Regions from separate parts of the Micromonospora sp. NPDC047465 genome, predicted to be linked through region 2. Evidence: riboswitches for the same ligand, from Rfam matches in the RefSeq annotation. Region 2 holds a riboswitch; the other holds the start of a gene.
What was found. Region 2 has a riboswitch for thiamine pyrophosphate ahead of ABZ793_RS22840 (ECF transporter S component). Riboswitches for the same ligand answer to the same signal wherever they lie in the genome.

Region 1 (7,519 bases), on a different contig from region 2:
TGGTGCGCCAGGCACCAGGCCGCCATGATCGAGCCGCCCCGCGACACGATCCCGGTGACCCGGTCCACGGCCAGCGGCACGTACGGCAGCAGCACCCCCGCGTGCACCGTCATGTAGTCGACGCCCTGCTCGGCCTGCTCGACGACGGTCTCCCGGAACACCTCCCAGCTCAGCTTCACCGGGTCGCCGCCGACCTTCTCCAGCGCCTGGTAGATCGGCACGGTGCCGATCGGCACCGGCGAGTTCCGCACGATCGCCTCACGGGTCTCGTGGATCCGCTTGCCCGTCGACAGGTCCATCACCGTGTCCGCGCCCCACCGGGTCGCCCAGGTCAGCTTCTCCACCTCCTCCGCGACCGAGGAGGTGACCGCCGAGGTGCCGATGTTGGCGTTCACCTTGACCAGGAACGCCTTGCCGATGATCGCCGGCTCGCACTCGGGGTGGTTGACGTTGAGCGGCAGCACCGCCCGCCCGGCGGCGATCTCGTCCCGGACGAACTCCGGCGCCATGCCCTCCCGGATCGCCACGAACTCCATCTCCGGCGTGACGACCCCCGCCCGGGCGTACGCGAGCTGCGTCGGGCGCTTCCCGTGCGCCCCGGCCAGCGGCGTGCCCGCGCCGCGCACCGGGGCCACGTCCCCGCGCTCGGCGATCCACGGCCCGCGCAGCGGCGGCAGCCCGACCTCCGGGTCGGACCCCGGTCCGGAGGTGTCGTAGAGCCGGACCGGCGCGTTGTCGCCGGTCAGCTCCACCTCGGCGAAGGGCACCCGGACATCGGGCCGGGACCCCTCCACGTGGACCTTGCGACGTGCCTGCATGACTGCCTCCCCTGTGCTCATGCGGACCACCCGAAGTGGTCCAGCGGGCCGCGTCCCGCGCCCAACTCCCAGTCCCGCCCGCCGGTCAGCGCGCGGAAGACGTACTCCTTGGCGGCGGCGACCGCCGTCGGCACCGGGTCGCCCAGCGCCAGCCGGACAGCGACCGCCGCCGAGAACGAGCACCCCGTGCCGTGGTTGTGCCGGGTGGCGACCCGGGGCGCGCGGAGCAGCGTGGTGACCCCGTCGCCGTGCAGCACGTCGACCGCCTCGCCGTCGCGGTCCACGTCGCCGCCGGTCACCACCACGTGCTCCGGCCCGCCGACGGCCAGCGCCTCGGCGGCGGCCACCATCTCCTCGGCCGTGGTCACCGGGCGTCCGAGGAGGACCGCCGCCTCCGCGCAGTTCGGCGTCGCCACCCGGGCGTACGGCAGCAGCCGCTCGACTGCGGCGACCGCGCCCAGCCGGTGCCCGCTGGTGGCGACGAGCACCGGGTCGACGACGAGGTTCGGCAGCCGACCGTCCCGGGCGGCGTCGGCGACCGCGTCGGCGATGGCCGGGGTGGCCAGCATGCCCGTCTTGACGGCCCGCACGGCGAAGTCGGCGAGCACGCTGTCGAGTTGCTCGGTGACCGTGCGCGGCGGCAGCGGCAGGACGGCGTCGACGCCCCTCGTGTTCTGCGCGGTGACCGCGGTGATCACGCTGGTGCCGTACGCGCCGAGGGCGGCGAAGACCTTGAGGTCGGCCTGGATGCCCGCGCCGCCGCCGGAGTCCGAGCCGGCGATGGTGAGCACGGTGGTGGGTGTCATCGGCCCCCCAGGGTGGTTGGGGTCGGGAGCCGCGGCATGGTGGCGCCTGGGGGCTGCGGCCTGCCGCGCCCACTCCGGGCGGTCAGGCCTGATCCCTCCGTGGGCACGGTCGGCCGCCGCCCCGTACCGGAGACCTCCACGCGGTCCCGCGCGGTACGAGGCGGCGGGGAGACCACCGACCGGAAGGCGGCGGTGAGCGTGGCGGCGACCTCGGTCGGGTCGTCGGCGCGCATGATCGCGCCGAGCACCGCCACTCCCGCCGCTCCGGCCGCGATGCAGGCGTGCAGGTGCTCCGGGGTCTCCACCCCGCCCAGCGCGAGGACCGGCACAGGGCTGGCCTCGATCAACCCCGGGAGCCCCTCGGGGCGCAGAGGTGGGCCGTAGCCGGGTTTGCTGCGGCTGGGGAAGACCGGCGACAGGGTCGTGTAGTCCTCGCTGGTGACGCGGCCCAACTCGGCCTCGTCGTGGCAGGAGCGGCCGACCAGGCCGAGGCGCGGCGGCGGGTACGGGCCGGCCGACGGCAGGTGCACCGCGTCCCCGTCGAGCGGGTCCGGGCCGGCCACCACCAGCGTGCCGCCGACCTCGGCGAGGATCGCACGCAGCTCGACGGCGAGATCGGCGCGCTCGGCCCGGGGCAGGTCCCGCTCCCGCAGCACCACCCACCGCACTCCCCCGGCGACGGCCCGCGCGACGACCTCGGCCAGTGGCCGCCGCGCCTGCCACCGGTCGGTCAGCACGACGACGCCGGACGGCCCACGCGGGATCTTGGTGGGAGACGGCCCCGCCAGGGGCGCTTCCGTACCAGGATCCGCCGGAACGGGACCGGTGCGGGTCACAGGTCCGGCCGTCCGTCGTCGGGGGTGGACGCCAGGGCGTGGAAGCGGCGGGCGATCCGGCCCGCCCCGTACGCGAGCCGCCCCGCCTCGACCGCGTACCGCATCGCGGTGGCCATCGCCACCGGGTCGGCGGCCCGGGTGACCGCGCTGGCCAGCAGCACCGCGTCGCAGCCCAGCTCCATCGCCAGCGCCGCGTCGGAGGCGGTGCCGATGCCGGCGTCCAGGATCACCGGCACGTCGACGCTCTGCCGGATCAGCCGGATGTGGTGCGGGTTCGACACGCCCAGGCCGGAGCCGATCGGCGCGCCCGCCGGCATCACCGCGGCGCAGCCGACGTCGGCCAGCCGCCGCGCCAGAATCGGGTCGTCCGACGTGTACGGCAACACCACGAACCCGTCCGCGACGAGTTCCTCGGCGGCGCGCAACAGCTCCACCCCGTCGGGCAGCAGCGTGCGCTCGTCGCCGATCACCTCCAGCTTCACCCAGTCGGTGCCGAACGCCTCCCGGGCCAGGTGGGCCACCTTGACCGCCTCGCCCGCCGTGTAGCAGCCGGCGGTGTTCGGCAGCAGCCGCACCCCGCACCGGTCGAGCAGGTCCAGCAGCCCGACGGCGGTGCCGGGGGCGGTGTCGACGCGGCGCAGGGCCAGGGTGACCAGTTCGGTGCCGGAGGCGCGGATCGCGTCCTCCAGCACGCGCAGGTTGGCCGCGCCGCCGGTGCCGAGGATCAGCCGGGACGTGAGGCGCACGCCGCCCAGATCGAGGCTCACCGCGTCACCCGCCCTGGGCGGCGCTGAGCACCTCGACCCGGTCGCCGTCGCGCAGCACGGTCGCCGGCCAGCCGGTACGCGGCACGACCTCCCCGTTGACCGCGACGGCGAGGCCGCGCTGCTGGTCGGTGACCGCGCGGACCAGGTCCGCCACGGTCGAGCCGCCGGGCAGGCTGCGCCCGGCGCCGTTCACCGTCAGTTCCACGTGTGCTCCTCCTCGGGTGCGAAGGCGCCGGAGCGGCCGTCGGCGTCCGTGCCGGCCGGATCGGCGGTGGCGGCCGGCGCGAACCGGTCCGGGGTGAAGGGGGCGAGCATCGGGTCCGCCTTACCGGTGACGACCAGGTCGGCGATCAGGTCGGCGGTGAGGGGGGTGAGCACGATGCCGTGCCGGTGGTGACCGGTGGCGGCGAGCACGCCCGGCCGGCCGGGCAGCGGGCCGAGGATCGGGGCGTTGTCCGGGGTGCCGGGGCGCAGGCCGGCGAGGGTCTCGACGAGGTCGTACTCGGCCAGCTCCGGCAGCAGGTCGACGGCGGCGCGGAGCAGGCGCAGCACCGCCCCGGCGGAGACGTCGGTGTCGGCGCGCTCCTCGACGGTGGCGCCCACCACCACCTCCCCGCTGTCGCGGGGCACGAGATAGACGTGCTCGCCGTCGGCGTACCCCCGGATGACGTGCCGGAAGCCCGGCGCGCCGCCGCCGGGCGCGCGGAGCCGAAGCACCTGGCCCTTCACCGGCCGCACCGGCAGCCCGGTCAGGGCCGCCGCCCCGCAGCCGGCCGCCACCACCGTGACGCGCGCGTCCACGTCGGAGAGCCGGCGCACGGCGGCGGGCACCAGCGTGGCGCCGGCCCGTTCGGCGGCCGTGCGCAGCGCCGGCACCAGCCGGCGCGGGTTGACCTGGTGGTCGGTGGCGGCGAGCGCACCGCCGCGCACCCGGGGCGCCAACGCCGGCTCGCGGTCCCGCAGCGCCGAGGGGCGCAGCGGCGTCACCGGCAGCCCGAGACCCTGCTGGTACGCCCACAGCCGGCGCGCCTCGGCCAGGTCGTCGGCGGTGAGCCCGACCATCAGCGTGCCCTCGGTCCGGTAGCCGACGTCCACGCCGGCGGCGGCGGTCAGCTCGGCGGCGAAGGCCGGCCAGCGGGCGGCGGAGGCGGTCAGCAGCCCGGTCAGCTCGTGCTCGCCGAAGTACGCCTCGGCGACCGGGGCGAGCATCCCGGCGGCGACGTGCGACGCGCTGGAGCCCGGGGCGGGATCGTGCACGACGACGCGGAGCCCCCGCGAGGCGCAGCGCCAGGCGATCGCCAGCCCGACCGGTCCCGCCCCCACCACGGCGACGTCCGGCCGGCTCAGCACCCCAGCGCTCCCAGCAGTTCCGCCGTCGCCCGGGCCGGATCGGCCGCCCCGGACAGCGCCCCCACCACCGCCACCCCGTACGCCCCGGCGGCCAGCAGCGCGGGCGCGTTCGCGGCGGTCACCCCGCCGATCGCGACCACCGGCACGTCCACGGCGGCGGTGACGGCGCGCACCCCGGCCGGCCCGATCGGCGCCGGCAGGCCGGTCTTGGTGCTCGTGGCGTGGCAGGGACCCACGCCCAGGTAGCTGGCTCCGGCGGCGACCGCCTCGGCGGCCGTCCCCGGCTCGCGGGCGGTGGCCCCGAGCACGGCGGTCGCGCCGAGCACCCGGCGGGCCGCCCCGACCGGCAGGTCCGCCGCGCCGACGTGCCCGCCGGCGGCGCCCACCGCCAGCGCCACGTGCAGCCGGTCGTTGACGAGGCAGGGGACGTCGTACGGCGCGCAGAGCGCGACCACCCGGCGAGCCAGGTCGTACGCCTCCCGGTCGGTGGCGTCGTCGCTGACGCGGACCTGCACGACCAGCTCCGCGCGGGCCACCGGGAGGGCGGCCCGCAGCACGGCCAGCGGATCCCGCCCGGGTCGGGTGTCGGTGATCAGATGCAGTCGCCCAAGGGACGGCACGGCAACACTCCTCCCTGCGCCGGCATTACCCGGATCAGGTTCGACGGTCGGGGGCTCTCAGCCCCCCTCTCAGCCCGGTGCACCGGGCTCCCGTGGGTCACTTGCGCGTGTCACCGTACGACGGATCGCCGGATCCGCCAAGGGCGGGACGCGGATTTCACACCGACCGTCCGAAGCCGACGATCGGGGCGGCGCGTGACCACGCGGTCACGCCATGCTGTCCGGATGCCCTCCCTCGCCCGAGTTCCCCCACGCCTGGCGTTCCGCCCCTTCCTGGGCAGTGCCGCCGTCGCCGACGGCCTACTCACCTGGACGATGCTGCGCGGGCGGTCCTGGCGGCGGCTCCTCCCCGACGTCCACGTGCACCGGGACGGCTACCGGGCGGACGACCACCGGATGTGGTGCGACGCGGTCGCGCTGGCGCTGCCGACCGGCGGGGTGATCGCCGGCCGCAGCGCCGCGTACCTCTGGGGCGTCGACCTTCTCGACCGGGACACGCCGGTCGCCGTGCTGCTGCCGCGCGCCGCGCGGATGCGCGCGCACCCGCGGCTGCGGGTGACCCGGTCGGTGGTGCCGGAGTCCGACCGCACCCGCTTCGGCGGGGTTGCCCGTCACCACTGCCCTGCGCAGCGCCTTCGATTTGGGCCGCCAGGCCCCCCCGGGAGGAGGCCCTGGTCGCCGTCGACGCGCTGCTGCACCGCCGGGTGGTGAAGCTGCCCACGTTGCGCGCATACGCCGACGCGAGGCCCGGCTGGCCCGGCCTGCCCTTACTGCGAGAGGTACTGGCGCTGGCGGAGCCGCTGGCCGAGTCGCCGATGGAGACCCGCCTCCGGCTGCTCCTGCTCGACGCGGGGCTGCCGCCCGCGACCGCTCAGCACGACGTGCGCGACGCCGCGGGCCGCTTCGTCGGCCGGGTGGACCTGGCGTGGCCGGGGCTGCGCGTCGCGGTGGAGTACGACGGCGACCACCACCGCGAACGCACCCACTTCCGACAGGACGTCGCCCGCCTCAACGCCCTGCGCGCGGTGGGCTGGGTCGTCCTCCGCTTCACCGCCGACGACGTGCTCCGGCACCCCGACCGTACCGTCGCCCTGGTCGCCCAGGCCCTCCGCGAGCGCCACCCCGCCCCCTGACCCGCCCCGCCCCTGCCCCGGCCCGCTCCTCACACCGACGCCCTCCCGGCTCCTGACCGGCGAGCTGGCGCGCCAGAGCGGCGGAGCACCATGGTGTGCGTCTTCCGCCTCCCCCGTGACACCCACGACGTTCCACCCGCTGAGCATCCGGCACGCGTCGGGCCGCCGCCGCGCACGGCCGGCGGCACGCCGTGCGCGATGCGACCCGACGCTCGGTGGAACGTGGTGGGTGTCTGCGGGGCCGGGTGACACCCATGGCGTTCCACCGAGCCCGCGCGGCGCGAGGCGCGCGCGGGGACGGATGGACGTCGACACCGCCCCGGGCATCGCGACGCGGTGCCCGGGGCGGTGCCGGGGTGGGTCAGAGGATGGCGCGGAGGGCGTCGACGTCCTCGTCGGCGGGCTGCCAGGCGCCCGCCTCCGCATTGGAGCGCACCTGCTCAGGCGTGGTGGCGCCGGCGATGACCGAGGTCACCGCCGGCAGGGCGGCCAGCCCGCCGATGGCCACCTGGAGCATCGACAGTCCCCGCTCGTTCGCGTACGCCTCGATCGCCTCGATGGTGTCCCAGTCGGCGGCGGCGAGGCGCTGGGCGTACCGGCCGCCTCCGGCGAGGCGGCTGCCGGCGGGCGGGGCCTGGTCGCGCTTGTACTTGCCGGTCAGCAGCCCGTTGGCCAGCGGGAAGAACGGCAGCAGCCCGAGGCCGAACCGCTCGCAGGCCGGCACCACCTCGGCCTCGACGGAGCGCTCCAGCAGGCTGTAGTGGTTCTGCGCGCTGATGAACCGGGACCGGCCGTTGGACGACGCCACCCAGTCCGCGTCGGCGATCTGCCACCCGGCGAAGTTGGAGTTGCCCAGGTAGCGCACCTTGCCGGCGCGGACCAGGTCGTCCAGCGCGGCGAGGGTCTCGTCGATCGGGGTGCCCGGGTCGGGCTCGTGCATCTGGTACAGGTCGATGTGGTCGGTGCCGAGCCGGCGCAGCGACGCCTCCACGGCGCGGGCGATGTAGCGCCGCGCGCCCCGGGCGCCGAAGTCGGGGCCGTTGAGGCCGTGCATGTCCATGCCGAACTTGGTGGCCACCACCACGTCGTCGCGGCGGCCCTTGAGCGCCTGGCCCAGCAGTTCCTCGGAGCCGCCCTGCGGCTCGCCGTAGATGTCGGCGGTGTCGAAGAAATTGATCCCGGCGTCCAG
Region 2 (7,519 bases):
CTCCGTCCATGTCGTACGTCCGTCGGGACCGCCCGGCCACCCGGCGGGGCGAGGCCGCACCGGTCAGGCCGGGCCCCGCACCCGGGCCAGGATCGCCTCGGCCAGCGGGGCGGGCGCCTCGTCGGGGATCCAGTGGCTCACCCCGGGCAGCTCGACGAAGCGGTAGTCGGCGCTCACGTGGCCGGCGCACGCCTCGGCCACGGTCCGGCCGATCGCGATGTCGCGGTCGCTCCACACGAAGGTGGTCGGCACCGGCACCGGCCCGGTGGCCGCCATGTCCCGCCGGGACATCGCCCGGTACCAGTTCAGCGCCGCCGTCAGCGTGCCGGGTTCGCGCATCGGGTCCGCGTACGCGGCCACCCGCTCGTCGTCGCCGACCCCGTGCAGCATCCGGCGCAGCCCGGTCGCGCCCAGCGCCAGCAGCGCCTTCTCCGCCCTGCCCGGCTTGCGGAACAGCACGATGTACGCCGAGCGCGCCTTCTGCCCCGGGTCCTCGGCCAGCGCGTGCGCCATCGCGGCGGGGTGCGGCACGGAGACCGCGGTCAGCGTCCGGACCCGCTCCGGGTGGCGGGCGGCCAGGTCCCAGGCCACCACCGCGCCCCAGTCGTGCCCCACGAGGTGCGCCGCGTCGACGCCCAGCGCGTCCAGCACGGCCACCGCGTCGGCCACCAGCTCCGGCATCCGGTACGCCTCGACCGCCTCGGGCCGCGCGCCCGGCGAGTAACCGCGCTGGTCCGGCGCGTACGTGCGCAGGCCGGCGGCGTGCAGCGGCGGGACGACGTCGTCCCACTCCCCGCCGTGCTGGGGAAAGCCGTGCAGCAGCAGGACGGGCGCGCCACCCTCGGGACCGCCGACGCGTACGTCGAACGTGAGCCCGCGCGCCTCGATCCGCATGATCGCCAGCCTACCCAGGGCGGGCGGGGTCACTCGTACGGGCGTTTGGGGGTGGGCACCTGCCGCCAGGACTCCACGTCGAGGTAGGGGATCTCGGCGTCGTTGACCGGGTCCCGGGCGATCCGGTCGCTGTAGCGGCCGGTCACCTCGATCCAGGTGTCGTCGGCGAGCCCTTCGGGGGCGGCGCCGGTCAGGCCCAGCTTGACCGGCCGCCCGTCGGCCGCGCAGCAGGAGAGCACCATCCGGGCCAGGAGCGAACGGCCGTCGGGGCCGGTGGTGACGAAACCGGTCAGCCGGACCCGGCGCCCGCCGAGCGACGCGCCCCGGTCGAACAGCGCCCGCGAGGCGTAGTCGAGCACGCTGACCTGCGCCGGATCGCCGTCGGGCAGGGGCGGGTAGTCGGACGGCTGTTGCCGGGCGGAGAGCGCGGTGCCGGCCTGCCCGGCCGCGTACGAGCCGAGGGCGGGCGGGGCGACCAGGAGCAGACCCAGCGCCGGCAGGATCAGCAGCCAGCCGATCCGCGGCTCGGGGTGGCCGTGCCCGTGGTCGGCGGCCTCGTCCCGGCCGGCGCGCTCGTGCTCCCCGTCGGCGTGGTCGTGCTCCCCGTCGGCGTGGTCGTGGTTTCCGCCGGCGGTCGGGGGCGCGGCGGCGCGCCGGAGGGCGGGACGCAGCTCGTACCAGAGGGTCATGACCGCGGCGACGACCAGCAGCAGGCCCGCGGCGACCAGGAAGGGGCGCAGCCCCTCCTTGACGTAGCGCAGGTAGAGGTCGGTGAGGCTGGCCCGGACCACGGCGCCCCCGAGCAGCAGCAGGACGACGGCCTGCGCCTGCCGGTTCACACCAGCACCGCCCCGGTCGCGGCGGCGACCGCGACGGCCACCGCGAAGGTGGCCGGGGCGAACCGCAGCGCGAACCGACGGCCGAAGACGCCGGTCTGCATCGCGATGAGCTTGAGGTCGACCATCGGCCCCACCACCAGGAAGACCAGTCGGGCGGTCAGCGAGAACTGCGACAGCGAGGCGGCCACGAAGGCGTCGGCCTCCGAGCAGAGGGAGAGCAGCACCGCGAGCACGGCCAGCGCGAGCACCGAGAGCACCGGGTCCTCGGCGAGTGTCTGCAACCAGCGCTCGGGCACGACGACGTTGATGGTGGCGGCGGCCGCCGCGCCGACCACCAGGAACCCGCCGGCGTGGGTGACGTCGTGCCGGACCGCCGCCCAGAACGCCCGCCCGCGCGGGCCGTCGTCCAGCTCCGGCCGGCGCGGCAGCCGAATCCAGTCGGCCCGGCCGAGGCGCAGCCACAGCCACCCCATCACCATCGCGACGACCAGGCTCGCGACGCCGCGGCCGAGGACCATCTCCGGGGCGTCGGGGAAGGCCACCGCGGTGGCGGTGAGCACGATCGGGTTGATGGCCGGGGCGGCGAGCAGGAAGGCCAGCGCGGCGGCCGGGGTGACCCCGCGCCGGATCAGCGACCCGGCGATCGGCACGGACCCGCACTCGCAGCCGGGCAGCACCACGCCGGCCGCGCTCGCCACGGGCACCGCGAGCGCGGGGTGCCGGGGCAGCGCCCGGGCCCAGAACGACCGGGGCACGAAGACCGCGATCACGGCGGAGAGGACCACCCCGAAGACCAGGAACGGCACCGCCTGCACCATGACCGAGACGAAGACGGTGGTCCAGGTCTGCAGCCGGGGCGCGGACAGGGCCCCGGCGAGCGGCTCACGGAAGACGACCAGCAGGACCAGCAGGCCCGCGAGCACCTCGACCGACCCGACCCGCCAGGCGCTCCCGCCGCCGGCCGGCTCGTGCGGTGGTCCGCCCGGCGCGGCCACACCGACCGCCCCCGGGGTGCGCCCATCCGGCACGGAGCGGTCAACCTCGGATGTCACGTGGTTTCCTCCGCCGATTCCGCCAGTGGCCGCCCGAGAGTACCGGCCGGAACCGACGAGATCGAGCGAACGCGCGGGTGACCAGCGGAAAGATCACTTTGCCCGATGATCTTCAAAGGTGTTAGCGTCGGCGCGACAACTTCACATCCGACAGGGGAGCGCACAGCGCTGAGAGTGCGGGCACCGCCCGCAGACCCTCGAACCTGATCTGGGTAATGCCAGCGCAGGGAGTTCGGTCGACCTCCAGCCGCGCCGCCGTCCGGCCACACCGGGCGCGGCGTGCGTCTTCTCCTGGTTCGCGTTCAGGACTGGGAGCAATCATGCGAGACAACACGACCACCCGGTGGCGCACACTCGACGTCGTCATCGCCGCGGTGATCGCGGTGGCGTTCGGCGTCATCTTCTGGGCCTGGGGCCTGCTGTGGCGGGCCGTCGACCCGGCGTTCGCCTTCTTCCCGGCCGGCCAGGCGATCATGTACGGCGTATGGCTGGTCCCGGCCGTGCTCGGCGGCCTGGTGATCCGCAAGCCCGGCGCGGCGCTCTTCTGCGAGGCGGTGGCGGCGACGGTCTCCGCGCTGCTCGGCTCGGAGTGGGGCGGCATCACCATCGTCCAGGGCCTCATCCAGGGGCTCGGCGCCGAGGTGGCCTTCGCCGCGTTCCGGTACCGCTCGTTCCGGCTGCCCACCGCGCTGCTCGCCGGTGCGCTGACCGGCCTCGGCGCGGCGCTGTTCGACTTCTTCGTGTGGAACGTCGACTACGCGCTCGGCAGCTACCGGGTCCCGTACGCCCTGCTCACCGTCGTCAGCGCCGCCGCCGTCGCCGGCGCCGGCGGCTGGGCCCTCACCCGCGCCCTGGCGGGCACCGGCGTCCTGGACCGCTTCCCCGCCGGCCGCGAACGCGCCGCCGTCTGACCCGCACCACCGGAATCGGAGTTGATCATGAGGTGGACGGCGACGTGGATCTCCGTGGGTGCCGCCAACCTCATGGTCGACGCCCGCGCGTGGGCCGGAAGGGGGACGGCGTGGGGGCGGTGACGCTGCGGGGGTTCGGGTGGCGGCACGCCGGGCGTCGGGCGTGGGCCGTGCGCGGGGTGGACCTGCGCGTCGAGGCGGGCGAGCGGGTGCTGCTGCTCGGGCCGTCGGGCGCCGGCAAGAGCACCCTGCTCGCCGCGCTGGCCGGGCTGCTGCCCGAGGACTCGGGCGAACAGGAGGGCACCGTCGAGATCGACGGGCTCGACCCCCGAAAGGGCCGGGAACGGGTCGGCATCGTCTTCCAGGACCCGGAGACCCAGCTCGTGATGGCCCGCAGCGGCGACGACGTGGCGTTCGGGCTGGAGAACCGGGGGGTCCCCGCCGAGGAGATCTGGCCCCGCGTCGACGAGGCGCTGGCCCGGGTCGGCTTCCCGTACCACCGGGACCGGCCCACCGCGGCCCTCTCCGGCGGCGAGCAGCAACGCCTCGCCCTGGCCGGGGTGCTGGCCCTGCGGCCCGGGCTGCTGCTGCTCGACGAGCCGACCGCCAACCTGGACCCGACCGGCGCCGCGCTGGTCCGCGCGGCGGTGGCCGGCGCGCTGGACGCCGACACCACCCTGATCCTGGTCGAGCACCGGGTCGCCGAGGCGATGCCGCTGGTCGACCGGGTGGTCGTGCTCGAACCGGGCGGCGGCGTCCGCGCGGACGGCACGCCGCAGGCCGTCTTCGGCGCCCACGGCGACGCGCTCGCCGCCGCGGGCGTCTGGGTGCCCGGCCGGCCCGTGCCGCCCCGCCACGCCACCGCGCCGGCCGGCGACCTGCTGCTCACCGCCGACCGGCTCGGCCTGCCGCCCCGGCTGGCCGCCGTCGACCTGGCGGTACGCGCCGGCGAGGCGCTCGCCGTGCTCGGCCCGAACGGAGCGGGAAAGTCGACCCTCGCGCTGCTGCTCGGCGGGCTGCTCAAGCCGGGAGCCGGCCGGGTCGTGGCGACGGCGGCGCTGGCCGGCTCCGACGCCCGCACTCCCCCGCACCGCTGGCGCGCCCCGGCGCTGGCCCGGCGGATCGGCTCGGTCTTCCAGGACCCGGAGCACCAGTTCGTCGCCACCACCGTCTTCGACGAGCTGGCCCTCGGCCCGCGCCGCACCGGCCAGCCCGAGGCGGCGGTCCGGTCCACCGTGGACGACCTGCTGTCCCGGCTGCGGTTGACGAAGCTCGCCGCGGCCAACCCGTACACCCTGTCCGGTGGGGAGGCGCGGCGGCTGAGCGTGGCGACGGCCCTGGCCACCGCGCCCCGCCTGCTCGTCTGCGACGAACCCACCTTCGGCCAGGACCGGCGGACCTGGCTGGAACTGGTGGACCTCTTCGCCGAGCTGCGCGACGCCGGGCACGGCCTGGTCGCCGTCACCCACGACCCGGAGTTCGTGGCCGCTCTGGCCGACCGGCGCGTCACCCTGGAGCGGCCGTGACCAGCTCGCACAACGCGCCGGCTGCGCACCCGCGGCGTCGCCGGACCATGACCGGTCCGGCGCCGGCCGCCCGCCCCGCCCGTCCCGTCCCGGAGCGGCCGTGATCACCCTCGAACCGGTCGCCGCCCCCGACGCGCCGCTGGCCCGGCGCAACCCGGTAGCCAAGCTCGCCGCGGCGCTGGTGTTCTCGTTCATCCTCGTCGCCACCCTGGACCCGGTGGCCCCGGCGATCGCCATCGCCGTCGAGCTGGCCGTGCTGCCGCTGTTCGGGGTCCGCTTCCGGGTGCTGGCCCGGCGGGCCTGGCCGCTGCTGATCGGCGCGGTCGGCATCGTGGTGACGCTGGTGCTCTTCGCGGCCGAGCGCTCCGGCCGGGTGCTGGTCGAGGCCGGCCCCGCGGTGGTCACCTCCGGGGTGCTGCTCACCGCGCTCGGCCTGGTGCTGCGCATGTTCGCCGTGGCGCTGCCCGGCGTGATCGTGTTCGCCACCACCGACCCCACCGACCTGGCGGACGCCCTGATCCAGAACGCGAAGGCGCCGGCCCGGTTCGCCATCGGGGCGTTGGCGGCGTTCCGGCTGGTGCCGCTGCTCGGGCAGGAGTGGCAGATGATCGCAATGGCCCGCCGCGCCCGCGGGGTGGCGGCGGGACGCAACCCGCTGGCGAAGCTGCGACTGTTCGTCTCCACCGCCTTCGCCCTGCTGGTCGGGGCGATCCGCCGGGGCACCCGGCTGGCCGTGGCGATGGACGCCCGCGGCTTCGACGCCGGCACCCCGCGTACGGTCGCCCGGCGGCAACGCTTCGTCGCCGCCGACGGGCTGCTGATCGCCGGGGCGGCGCTGCTGGCCGGCGCGGCGCTGGCGGTCAGCGTGCTGCTCGGCACGTTCCGGCCCCTGATCGGCTGAGGGCGGCGGCTGCCGGCGCCACGGCCACGGTGGCGAGGCCCGGCGGTCTGTCGCCCTACCGGCGCCGGACCTGGGCCATGCCGGTCTGGTACGCCAACACGACGGCCTGCACCCGGTCGCGCACCCCGAGCTTGGCGAAGATGCGGTTGACGTGCGTCTTCACCGTCGCCTCGCCGAGGAAGAGCTGGTGGGCGATCTCCCGGTTGGACAGGCCGTCGGCCATCATCCGCAGCACCTCCGTCTCCCGGGCGGTCAGCTCCGCCAGGCCCGGGCTGCCGGCGGTCGCTGCCGGCGCCGTCGCCGTGTAGTGGTCGATCAGCCTGCGGGTGATCGACGGGGACAGCAGCGCGTCGCCACGCGCGGCGGCCTGCAGGGCGCCCGCGAGGTCCTTCGGCGGGGTGGTCTTGAGCATGAATCCGGACGCCCCGGCCCGCAGCGCCCGGTAGACGTACTCGTCCAGGTCGAAGGTGGTCAGCACGATGATCCGGATGTCGGCGCACTCCGCCAGGATCCGCTCCGTCGCGGCGATGCCGTCCAGCCGCGGCATGTGGATGTCCATCAGGACGACGTCGGGCTTGAGGCGTGCCGCGAGCAGTACGGCGTCCTCGCCGTCGGCCGCGTCGGCGACCACCTCGATGTCGGGCTGCGCGCCGAGGATCATCCGGAGTCCGCCGCGGACGAGGGCCTCGTCGTCGGCGATGAGCACCCGGGTCACGCCGTCGTGCCCGTCGGAGAGAGCGCTGACGCCGAGCCGTCGAGACCCAACGAAAGCTCCACGCGAACCTCGAAGCCGCCCTGCTCGCGCGGGCCCGCGACGACCGTGCCGCCGAACAGCTCGGCCCGTTCCCGGATGCCGGTCAGCCCGTGGCCGGTGCCGACGCCACGGCGGGCGGGACCGGGCCCGTCGTCGACGACGTGCAGCCGGAGCCGGGTGTCGCCCACGTCGATCGAGACGTCGACGGTCGCGCCGGGGGCGTGCCTGGCGGCGTTCGTCAGCGCCTCCTGGAGGATCCGGTAGGCGTTGACGTCGGCGGCGACCGGAACCGCGCCGAGATCGCCCGTGACGGTGACCTCGACCCGCCCACCGGCGACGCGTACCGCGGTGGTCAACGCGTCGAGCTGCCGCAGCGAGGGCAGTCCCTCCGGTGCCGGTTCCGAGCCGCGCAGGATGACCAGCAACCTGCGCAGTTCGGTGACCACGTCGCGCCCCACGTCCTGCACCGCCTCCAGTGACTCGCGAGCCTGGCGCGTGTCCGAGTCGAGCACGGCCTCGGCGGCGCCGGCCTGCAGCACCATCACCGAGACACCGTGCGAGACGATGTCGTGCAGTTCCCGGGCCACCCGCAGCCGTTCGTCCGTCCGCGCGGCGGCCTCCCGCTCGGCGGCCAACGCGACC

Region 1: linked by a shared signal. The riboswitch ahead of thiE (thiamine phosphate synthase) and the one ahead of ABZ793_RS22840 (ECF transporter S component) in region 2 are both predicted to bind thiamine pyrophosphate.

What each region holds. Positions count from the first base shown of each region.
Region 1 is NZ_JBEYTP010000025.1:97,579-105,097, reverse strand. Features, by position in the region: gene thiC (phosphomethylpyrimidine synthase ThiC) at 1-818, opposite strand, end outside; gene thiD (bifunctional hydroxymethylpyrimidine kinase/phosphomethylpyrimidine kinase) at 836-1,624, opposite strand; gene ABZ793_RS22415 (thiamine phosphate synthase) at 1,621-2,361, opposite strand; gene ABZ793_RS22410 (thiazole synthase) at 2,457-3,227, opposite strand; gene thiS (sulfur carrier protein ThiS) at 3,232-3,432, opposite strand; gene thiO (glycine oxidase ThiO) at 3,423-4,577, opposite strand; gene thiE (thiamine phosphate synthase) at 4,571-5,197, opposite strand; TPP riboswitch at 5,192-5,300, opposite strand; gene ABZ793_RS22390 (hypothetical protein) at 5,423-5,908, shown strand; gene ABZ793_RS22385 (DUF559 domain-containing protein) at 5,905-6,330, shown strand; gene ABZ793_RS22380 (aldo/keto reductase) at 6,692-7,519, opposite strand, start outside.
Region 2 is NZ_JBEYTP010000026.1:82,180-89,698, reverse strand. Features, by position in the region: gene ABZ793_RS22855 (alpha/beta fold hydrolase) at 64-894, opposite strand; gene ABZ793_RS22850 (TIGR03943 family protein) at 924-1,733, opposite strand; gene ABZ793_RS22845 (permease) at 1,730-2,728, opposite strand; TPP riboswitch at 2,928-3,033, shown strand; gene ABZ793_RS22840 (ECF transporter S component) at 3,106-3,696, shown strand; gene ABZ793_RS22835 (ABC transporter ATP-binding protein) at 3,807-5,222, shown strand; gene ABZ793_RS22830 (energy-coupling factor transporter transmembrane component T) at 5,323-6,123, shown strand; gene ABZ793_RS22825 (response regulator transcription factor) at 6,179-6,838, opposite strand; gene ABZ793_RS22820 (sensor histidine kinase) at 6,835-7,519, opposite strand, start outside.